One region of the Bacillus sp. Brlt_9 genome, then DNA from elsewhere that is predicted to be linked to it. Evidence: riboswitches for the same ligand, from Rfam matches in the RefSeq annotation. Region 1 holds a riboswitch; the other holds the start of a gene.
What was found. A riboswitch is a leader RNA that binds a small molecule or an ion and turns the genes downstream of it on or off. The one in region 1 is predicted to bind S-adenosylmethionine.

Region 1 (5,778 bases):
GCCAAAATACCGGCCGCGATAAACGCTAGAAATTGTTTCATCTTGTGCTTGCCTCCCTTCGATTTGATACTCTTATCTTAACTATTTTTTCATTTTTCCATAACGAGCTTAAGAACCGTTTTCGACTCAGACTTAAGACCGAGTTGCATTCAGCCTTTTGTAAAAACATACGGTAGGATAGGATGTTTCACTCTTTTATCGCACATAAAAAGCCGTACAGAGAACATTCTCTGTACGGCTTTCGTTACTATTCATAAACTTCATTTTACTTATGCTGTTTTATGATACTCTTTCTTTCCCGCTACTTTAGAAAACCTCGGGAAACCAATTAATATAGAAATGATTCCACATACTCCAACTAAAATCGGATAAAATGCATATGGTAACAATTCAATCGGAGATAACGCTGCAAATCCTGCTGCAGTTAACATTTGCGCACCATACGGAATTAATCCTTGCACACAACATGAGAAAAGATCTAATACACTCGCTGATTTACGAGGATCAATTTCATATTGGTCTGCAATGTTTTTCGCAAGCGGACCTGTAAAGATAATAGAAATCGTATTATTCGCTGTACACATATTCGTCATACCTACTAAACCAGCAATACCGAACTCCGCTCCTTTTTTTGAACGAATGTTACGAGTTAAAATATTCATTAAATATTGAATACCACCATTATATTGAATCAGTTCGACCATACCACCAATTAAAATAGCAAGTAATACTAACTCCATCATACCGCCCATTCCAGTCGTTACACTTTTAAAGAAACTCTCTAACGTGTAGCTACCATCTAAAAGACCGATAACGCCGGATAGTACAGTTCCACCAGTTAACACAATAAGTACATTCCAACCTAGTAGCGCTGTAATAAGTACTCCTGCATACGGTAAAATCTTTATCCAGTCAAAGCTATGCGCTTTAATCTGCGTGTCGCTTCCTAAAGTAATGATTACTAATAGTACAATTGTAATAATAGCTGCAGGTAATACAATTAAAAAGTTCGTTTTAAACTTATCTTTCATTTCTGTTCCTTGCGAGCGTACAGCTGCAATTGTTGTATCTGAAATAAATGATAAATTATCACCAAACATTGCCCCGCCAACAACTGTCGCCATCGTAAGTGCAATTGAGATATCAGTTTGCCCACTAATACCTACAGCAATTGGTGCTAATGCAGCAATTGTTCCCATTGAAGTTCCCATCGCTAATGAAATAAATGCCCCTATAACAAAAATTCCAGCTACGATAAATCCTTGCGGTAAAATTGATAACGCTAAGTTAACTGTAGAATCAACGCCGCCCATCCCTTTTGCTGTTTCAGAGAACGCTCCTGCCAGTACAAAAATTAAAACCATAATCATAATATCTGGATTCCCTGCACCTTTAGCAAATCGTTCCACTTTTACATTAAAGCTTTCTTTACGATTCATTGCTAAAGCGACTCCTACAGCAATTGAAATCGCTATAAGTATCGGCAATTTATAGAAATCACCTGTAATAATTCCAGAACCAATAAATAGTGCCAAAAATATTCCAAGCGGTAATAAAGCTAAACCATTTCCTCTCGTTTCTTTCAAAGTATCATCTCTCCCTAGTTTTAAACCTTTTCTACTGAACAACAAAAGACCTCTTCCAACGAGAAGAGGTCTTATACATCTATAAGAAACGCTCTTCTCATCTTTCAAGCACATGCTTGCTGGATTTGGCACAGCACTCTGAAATCGAGTCCGCTGCCGAGGCATCGTAGGGCCAGTCCCTCCGCCTCTCTTTATAAGAAGGTTTCATATTTATTTTTTAATAATAATTTCTTCCCTAACTTTACTCGCTTACAAAACAAAAGTCAATTATTTTTTGTATAGATTTTTTTGGTAATTATGCAAAAATTTGAATACAATAATCATTTTAACTTTTTGATTTCTTCTTCCAATATTGAAATCCAATAAAATTCACTATTGTTTATTGCAGCTATTATCCATTTCGTAGTGCACCAAGCTAAATCATACTCTTCTTTTGTAACATCGCCACTTTTATAGGCATCCTCTAACTCATCTTCATCTAGTACATACATCTTACCGTTCGGTAATAACACTACATCTAAATATAAATCATCAAAATACGGTAAACCACGGTCATCAATTTTATATTCTTTCGCCACATCGATATAATATTGCACTAATTCTTTTTGATCATCTAACATGGCTGTAATCGCAAAGTTTTTCCCGTTTATGAAATATTGAATCCACGTATACTGATCCCCTGCAATACAAAGTTCTTTCCCATCATATTCTTTATAACTAGGTTCGCTAACCTTTTTTATTTCCAGTATTCCTAGCATTCCCTCTTCTATTTGCTTAACCGTATAATCTTTCTCTATTAGTCGCTTCCACGAAGAACCGTCACCATATTTACGTTTCATTACGTCCGCTCCCCTTCTATATAGAAAAGCCCCCACATATTATGTGAGAGCTTGTTCAAATTATAATTTAAGCTGCTTGTTTATTAGAAATCTCTTCCAAATAAGCTTGTCCTTTTTCAGCATCATACTGACCTTCCCACTTAGACATAACTACAGCTGCTAAAGAGTTACCTACAACGTTAACTGCTGTACGAGCCATATCTAAAATACGGTCAATACCGGCGATGAAGGCTAAACCTTCAGCTGGAATACCTACTGTACCAAGTGTCGCTAATAATACAACGAATGATACGCCCGGTACACCCGCGATACCTTTTGATGTAACCATTAATACAAGTAATAATGTAATTTGTTGTGTAATAGATAAATCAATACCGTACATTTGCGCTAAGAAAATAGCCGCAATTGCTTGATATAAAGTTGATCCATCTAAGTTAAATGAATAACCTGTCGGAATAACGAAAGATGTAATTGCTTTCGGACAACCGAACTTTTCCATTTTCTCCATAATTTTCGGTAAAACTGTTTCTGAACTTGCTGTTGAATACGCTAAGATCAGTTCGTCTTTTAAAATTTTAAAGAATTGGAAAATGTTAATTCCAAATATTTTCGCTGTAAGTCCCAATACAACTACAACGAAGAAAATCATTGCCCCGTATACTACAATTAGTAATTTCCCTAACGGAATTAATGAAGCTAAACCGAATGTAGATACTGTAACACCAATTAATGCGAATACACCAAATGGTGCAAATTTCATAACTTGGTTCGTTACGTAAAACATTGCATCAGCTACACCTTGGAAAAATTGAAGAACCGGTCTTCCTCTTTCCCCAATTGCTGCTACACCTAAACCAAATAATACAGAGAAGAAGATAATAGCAAGCATATCTCCGTCAGCTAATGACTTCACAATGTTCGTTGGAACAATATTTACAAATGTATCTGCAAATGAATGACTTTGCACTTGCTCTGTCGTATGTGTATATTTCGAAATATCTGTCTTTGTTAACTGCTCCATATTTACGCCTTTTCCTGGTTGGAAAATATTCGCAATTAATAGACCGACAATAATTGCAATTGTTGTAATTATTTCAAAGTAAATAATTGTTTTTCCGCCTAGTCGGCCTAATTTTTTTACATCGCCAACACCAGCAACCCCAACAACAATACTTGCTACAACAATCGGTACAACGATCATTTTAATTAATCGGATAAAAATATCACCAATTGGTTGTAAATAACTCACCACTGCCGGATTGCCAAAGAAAATCGCCCCAACTGCAATACCTAGCGCAAGACCAATTAATATTTGCCATGCAAGTCCTATTCTTTTCATATTTGTTGTAACCCCCTCTTCGATGTGTCACTCTATCTCTCATTCTATCTCTATAAAACTCGAAATTAAGAGTATTACATATTATTCGACAATTCACTACATTTTGTCCCTGTTAAAAATCATAAATCAAAAAATTAAATCTGACAACAAAATAAGTTTGCCCGGACGCAAATAATTTTCTTGACAAAAATAAAACCCATGTCAGAAAACCTAACATGAGAACGATTCCTCACCAGTGTTTTATTGGATTCCTAACTAATATTTCACTACATAAAATAAACTCACTTTTCCCTTTATTTTACAACAAAAAAACTAAAAATACATCCTTGTTACACAAATATAAAAAATGCATCGACAGTGAAATTTATCGTCGAAAGATGATAAATTCCGACAAAACTTAGCAATTTCATAAAATTTTCTTTACATTATGGTTACAACGATAGACACTCTTCTTCTTATGATATATAACATTCATAGGGAAAGGAGCCAGACAACCATGAAAAAGAAATTTGCAGCGTTCAGCGTTTTAGCAGCAGGAACAATTTTTGTTTCTCCGTTACTATCACCTGCATACGCTGAAACGAATCAAGATAAATTATCTAATATTCAATCTGAATTAGAAGGAAAACAAAATGACTTACAAAATAAATCAGCTGAAAAAGAACAAATAGAAAAGGAAATTCAAGAATTACAAAAGAAAATCGACGATTTAACTACTTCTATTAATAAAAACGAGGCTGAATTAAACGATACAAAAAAAGAAATTAGTAAAACACAACAAGTAATCGCTGAAAAAAAGAAACATATAGAGCAACTACAAACAAACATAGATACACGCCAAGAAGTTATTAAGCAACGTTTGCAATCTATGCAAGAAAAACCTCGTACCAATATCATTACAGAGGTATTAACAACTTCTACAAACATCGCTGATCTTGTTGATAATATGTACTCTGTTAGTTTAATTTTAAACAACGATACCGATATTGTGAAAAAACAAACAACTGACCAAAATGCTGTAACGAAAGAAAAAGAGGCTGTTGAGAAAAAAGAACAAGAATTAAAAGAAGCTGAACAGAAATTAGTTCAAAAACAACAAGAATTACAAACGAATCAGCAACAGCAGCAAACCTTTATTAGCGATCTACATACGAAAGTAGCAAAAGTAGATTCAGAGATTGAAGGATTAGAAGAATCTAAAGGTATTTTAGAAAATCAGCGTCAAGCTGTTCAAAAAGCAATTGAAGAAGAAAAACGCGCAGAAGAAGCTCGTAAAGCTGAGGAAGCCCGCAAGGCAGAAGAAGCTCGAAAACAAGCTACTACATCTGCTCAAAAAGCTCAAGCAGCTCCAACACCACACGATACAAATATCGGCGGCTTTATTAAACCAGCAGCTGGATCAAAAACTTCTGGGTTTGGCGTGCGTTCTATAGATAACCATAAAGGAATCGATATCGCAGCTTCAGGGACCGTTCCGATTATTGCCGCTGCTGATGGCGTTGTTATTCGCTCGGAATTATCTTCTAGTTATGGAAATGTTGTGTACTTATCTCACCGTATTAACGGAAAAACATACACAACAGTATATGCTCATATGAGTAGCCGTTCTGTATCAAATGGACAAACTGTAAAACAAGGAACTCAACTTGGATTTATGGGGAACACTGGTCAATCATACGGACAGCATTTACACTTCGAACTTCACCTTGGAGAATGGAACGTCGGCAAGACAAACGCAGTGGATCCATCTCCTTATATCGGATTATAGAAAAAAACTCGGTGCATACCGAGTTTTTTATTTCCACTCCACACAATATAGGCATTCCACATAGACAACAACTAAATGCCATATTTTACGGGGTGAATCATATGAATACACAATTACAGCAAAAAAATAGAAGAAGCTAGAGAAACTCACATTGGCCGGCTATTTACATTTGGCGGTTCAGCATTATTTTTAATCGGATCATTCCTCGCAGTCATCACAGCTTATAAAGCCTATAATCGCTTATTA
Region 2 (5,778 bases), on a different contig from region 1:
GTCAAAGCTTATACTGAACGGGGTGATCACGTACATTATATTACGACAGAACAATTTAAAGGCAGAATTGAAGATTTGGGAGCTACTGTATATACACATCCAGATTTATTAAAGAAGATTTCTATTGATTCTGAAACTCCTGATGGGCTGAATTCTTTCTTTCGTGTACATGTTCAAACTTCTTTATATATATTAGAAATTACGAAACAATTATGTGAAAACATACATTTTGATTTCGTAATTTATGATATATTTGGCGCTGGAGAGTTAGTAAAGGAATATTTACAAATTCCAGGCATAGTTTCTTCTCCTATATTTTTAATTCCTCCAAAATTTTTGGAGACATTACCTTTTCATCCAAATGCAGAAATACGATTCCAACCCGATGAAATTTCCGAACAGTTACTATATCAAATGGAACATGAATTTGGAGTAAAGCCTAAAAATAATCTTCAATTTATGCATAACAAGGGAGATCTTACTCTTGTGTACACAAGTCTTTATTTTCAACCTAATAGCGATTTGTTTGGAAGAAATAACATTTTTATTGGGCCGAGTATTTCAAAGCGTAAAACAAATGTAGAGTTTCCACTTGAATTGCTTAAAGGTAAGAAGGTTATATATATTTCAATGGGGACACTGCTTGAAGGATTTGAACCATTCTTTAATACGTGCATTGATGCTTTCTCAGATTTTGATGGAATAGTTGTAATGGCAATTGGTGATAGAAATGATCGTTCTAAAATTAAGAAAGCGCCAGACAATTTTATAATTGCTTCATACGTACCCCAATCAGAAATATTAAGTGAAGCAGATGTTTTTATTACACATGGCGGCATGAACAGCGTACACGATGCAATTCATTATAATGTCCCATTTGTTATAATACCTCATGATAAAGACCAGCCAATGATAGCACAACGATTAACTGAGCTGGAAGCAGCCCATCGGTTATTGAAAGAGAATGTTAATGTGCGAACGTTAAAAGAAGCGGTATCAGATGTTCTTTCAAATGAAAAGTATAAGCATGGAATACGAAAACTGAATGATAGTTTTTTAGAATGTGGTGGTTCAAAAGAAGCAATTGCAGTGATAAAATCTCTTTTAAATAAATAGTGTAGACGATATAAAAGCATAGAGGCTCTACCTTTATGCTTTTATAATATTATCCTGCAAACTGCACAGCAGTATTCGCATGTAAAAAAGCGGTATCAAAAACAGGTACAGTAATATCCTTTTGGGAAATGAGCAATGGTATTTCAGTGCAGCCTAGCAGTATACCTTCTGCGCCATTTTGAATTAATGATTTTGTAATTTTTAATAGCTTTTCTTTTGATAATTCTGAAATAATCCCTTTACTTAATTCATTTAAAATAACATGATGGATAAAACTTCTTTCCTCTTCATTTGGAATGATTGTCTCAATGTTATAGTTCGCTAGACGTGATTTGTAGAAGTCTTGTTCCATCGTTTGTTTCGTACCTAATAGTCCGATACGCTTTATATTCTGGTCTACCATTTCTTTAGCACTTACATCACCGATGTGAAGAAGTGGAATGGATATTGCATTTTCTACTTCTTCAGCAAATAAATGAACCGTATTGGAACACATTAATAAACATTCAGCCCCAGATTTTTCAACCTTTTTTGCAACTGCGACTAATTCATTTTTCACTTCTTCATATTGATGATTTTGTAATAAAGTAGTTACCTCACCAAAGTCCATACTATATAAAACAAGCTTTGCATTTTGATCATATTGAGAGAGTGTAAGTGTATTAATATGTTTATAGTATAATGATGTAGATTCCCAACTTAGTCCACCAATTAAACCGATTACTTTCATCGTACATTCCTCCCGTAACTATGTTGAATTTATTATTTCATAATTCCGATAAGAATACAATGATTTAAATGTGCTGTTAAACGAAAAATAAAAATAGTTAGAAAAGTATTGAAATTTATTCATCTTAATGCCATAATACGAATTACAAATTAATACTTATCCAGAGAGGTGGAGGGAACGGCCCTATGAAACCTCAGCAACCCCTATGTAATTTTATAGGAAGGTGCTAATTCCGCAGAGGACACGATGTGTTTTTTGGAAGATAAGAGGATTCTTGAACGTGAAAGAAAATGACCTCTTATGTAAGAGGTCATTTTTTGTTGGATAGAAAGGGAGTGTAGATGCATAATTCATTTTCAAAATAAATATAGAGTAATAAAAGTTGACTAATATGAGAGGGGAATTGTAATGAACAAATTATCAACAAAGTTAGTAGTAGCAATCGGAATTGGAGCAGCATTATACGGCATATTAGGACTTTGGGGCTTTTCTATAGCACCAAATACATTTATTAAACCTGCATTAGCTATTTTAACCGTTTTTGGAGCGTTATTCGGTCCGGTGGCAGGACTGTTAATAGGACTTATCGGTCATACCGTAACAGATACAATCGCTGGATGGGGTATTTGGTGGGGATGGGTTATTAGTTCAGGCATTATCGGTTTTGCAATGGGGCTCATTCAAAAAAGAATTGGCTTTAGTGTGAAAAACGGGACGTATAATAAAGGCGATATTTCTTATTTAGCTATTACTGGGTTACTTGGTATCGTCATTGCTATCATATTTGCGGGTGCATTCGATATTATCGTCATGGGAGAACCGTTTGACAAAATTGTAATACAAGTATTAGGTGCAACAATTGCTGATGTTATCGTATTTTTAGTTCTTGGATTGCCAATTACGATAGGCCTAGCTAAATCTAATAAAAAACATAGACATTTAAAAATTGAAAAGTAGGGATGTTAACATGCAACCAATTATTTCTTTTGAACAATTCAGCTTTCAATATAAGCATGCGGCGCAGCCTACTGTAAAAGACATAACGTTTCATATATATCCTGGGGAAAAAGTATTAATTGCTGGGCGTAGTGGTTCAGGAAAATCAACGTTAGCTCATTGTATCAATGGGCTAATCCCCTTTTCTTATGAAGGGAGTAGTACTGGAACTATTTCTATTGCGGGAAAAGATCCGAGGAAAGGGAGTATTTTTGAACAAAGTAAACAGGTAGGAACAATTTTACAAGATCAAGACGCTCAATTTATTGGTCTTACAGTAGAAGAAGATGTAGCTTTTTCTTTAGAAAATGAATGTGTAAATCAAAACGATATGAAAAAGATTGTTTCGGAATCATTAAAAAAGGTAAAGATGCATTCTTTTCATAAACAAAGTCCGCATGAATTATCTGGAGGGCAAAAACAAACTGTTTCTTTAGCGGGTCTGTTAACGACAAATGCTGATATATTATTATTCGATGAACCGTTAGCAAATTTAGATCCAGCTAGTAGCTTGCATACGATAGATCTTATTAAAGATATACATAAACAATATAAAAAAACAATTGTTATTATTGAACATCGAATAGAAGAAATGTTAAATCTGGATATAGATAAAATTATTTTAATGGATGAAGGGGAAATTGTTACGATAGGGACACCAGAAGAGATATTAGCGTCAAATATATTACCATCAATCGGTTTAAGAGAACCTATGTACATAGAGGGATTAAAGAGATTACAGTTTTATAGTAATAATGAGGTAATATACCCACTTGAAAATCTTCAAAGAGAACGTATTTGTAGTGCAATAAATGAGTGGGTGGAGAAGCAAGTTTTTTGTAAAAGTACTCCTAAAAACAAAGAAATATTGAAAGTAGAAAATTTGTCATTCTCCTATCCTAATAAACAAAAAGTATTAGACGATATAAATTTTTCCATAAAAGAAGGGGAAATTGTTGCACTTTTGGGCCATAACGGCGCGGGGAAATCAACATTAGCTCATAGTCTAATAGGGATAAACAAAGCAAAGAATGATAGGATTTTATTTGATGGAGTAAATATTAATTCTTGGTCTATTCGTAAGCGCGGAGAGATTATAAGTTATGTGATGCAAAATCCAAATCATATGATTACACAACCTACTGTTATAGAAGAAGTTTCATTTTCATTAAAATTAAATAAGTTTTCGAAGGGGGAAATTAAGCATAGAGTGGAGGAAACGTTAAAAATTTGTGGCTTGTATCCATTTCGAAATTGGCCAATCCAGGCATTAAGTTATGGACAAAAGAAGAGAGTCACGATTGCATCTGTACTAACAACAAATCCGAAACTTATTATTTTAGATGAACCGACAGCGGGACAAGATCATTATCATTATAAACAGTTTATGACGTTTATAAGAAAACTAGCTGCAAAGGGAATATCTTTCATTTTTATTACACACGATATGAATCTCGCATTAGAATATACAGACAGAGTGATAGTTCTACATGAAGGAGAAATTATTGCGAATAATACCGCCTCTACTGTATTAGGGCATTCAGAAACTTTACATAGAGCGCACTTAGTGGAGAGTTCTTTATTCAAATTAGTTAAATTTAGTGGTATTGCAAATCCTGAAAGATTTATAGAACTTTATTTTGATGTTATGAGGAGGGAGGCAGGTGTATAATACATATTTTCATCGTATGGATGGAGCAGTGAAATTGCTGTTATTCATTTTTTGCATGACGCTTACTTTTTTATTTTTTGATTTTCGCGTATTGCTCTTTGTATTTATAATTGGATGTATCGGACTTGTATTTGCTAAAATTCCACTTCGTAAAATCATTATTGTTTTTACTGTTATATTTACATTTAGTTTATTAAATTCTGTCATGATCTTATTTATTACACCAACACATGGATCTGAATTAACCGAATCATATACTTCATTTTTACATATTGGATATGCAACAATTACTTATGAAACATTATTTTATGCAGCTACACTTTCATTAAAATATTTTACGTTATTACCATTTACACTTATTTTTATTTATACGACTGATCCAAGCGAATTTGTGAGTAGCTTAAGTAAATTTCGAATTCATTATAAGATTATATATGCGATAAATATTGCATTACGTTACATACCTGATATTCAGTCTGAATATCAAATTATAAAACATGCGCAAGAGGCGAGAGGAGTAGCTTTTGAAAAAGGAGAAGCAAGTCTATGGGTTCGTATGAAAAATCGTGTCTTAATTTTCTGGCCTTTAATTATTCATTCTCTAGATAGAATCGATACAGTTTCAAATGCAATGGATTTAAGAGGATTTGGAAAGAAGGATACACGTACGTGGTTTTATACAAATAAAGCGAAAAGCGGGGATTTCATTGCTTTACTTGTAGGTATTTTTATTTTAATAGTTGCAGTGTATGCAAAATTATATGTATTCCAAAACTTCTGGTATCCATTTTAAAGCACTCTCAAATGAGTGCTTTTACTTATTTTTATATAGACATGCTCAAAAAAGGGATATTCACATAATGTATAATACGAACCAGTTAAAATGATCAACTACCTATTAGTTTTCAAACCAAAAGGAGGAGAAAATATGAGTTACGGTGGTTCTTGTGGTTTTGGTGGAGGTTTCGCTTTATTAGTTGTGTTATTCATTTTGTTAATTATCGTTGGATGCAGCTGCTGGGGCGGAGGGTACTAATTACTAATTAGTCTCCACAAATGTAAACTAAAAAAACATAGAAGATACTTATGTATCGAAACAAATAAAAAAGGAGCGATTATGCTCCTTTTTTATTTGTTGTTAGATGAGTTTTTATTACATTTCGGGAATGTAATTGTCAAAGTAGTTCCTTTATTAATAACGCTTCGGATTTTTAAACTACCTTGCATCGTTTCAATGATTTTTACAGCAACCATTGTACCTAAA

Region 2: it holds a riboswitch for S-adenosylmethionine, as region 1 does, so the genes downstream of both, VF726_RS21600 (ECF-type riboflavin transporter substrate-binding protein) here and VF726_RS01600 (Na+/H+ antiporter NhaC family protein) in region 1, are expected to answer to the same signal.

What each region holds. Positions count from the first base shown of each region.
Region 1 covers NZ_JAYJLO010000001.1:289,960-295,737, reverse strand. Annotated here, with positions in the region: gene VF726_RS01605 (lmo0954 family membrane protein) at 1-41, opposite strand, end outside; gene VF726_RS01600 (Na+/H+ antiporter NhaC family protein) at 270-1,586, opposite strand; SAM riboswitch class I at 1,681-1,786, opposite strand; gene VF726_RS01595 (DUF402 domain-containing protein) at 1,907-2,425, opposite strand; gene gltP (glutamate/aspartate:proton symporter GltP) at 2,493-3,764, opposite strand; gene VF726_RS01585 (murein hydrolase activator EnvC family protein) at 4,261-5,532, shown strand.
Region 2 covers NZ_JAYJLO010000005.1:303,949-309,726, reverse strand. Annotated here, with positions in the region: gene VF726_RS21610 (macrolide family glycosyltransferase) at 1-1,116, shown strand, start outside; gene VF726_RS21605 (aspartate/glutamate racemase family protein) at 1,166-1,846, opposite strand; SAM riboswitch class I at 2,000-2,115, shown strand; gene VF726_RS21600 (ECF-type riboflavin transporter substrate-binding protein) at 2,255-2,803, shown strand; gene VF726_RS21595 (ABC transporter ATP-binding protein) at 2,814-4,514, shown strand; gene VF726_RS21590 (energy-coupling factor transporter transmembrane component T family protein) at 4,507-5,307, shown strand; gene VF726_RS21585 (YjcZ family sporulation protein) at 5,443-5,550, shown strand; gene VF726_RS21580 (LytS/YhcK type 5TM receptor domain-containing protein) at 5,643-5,778, opposite strand, start outside.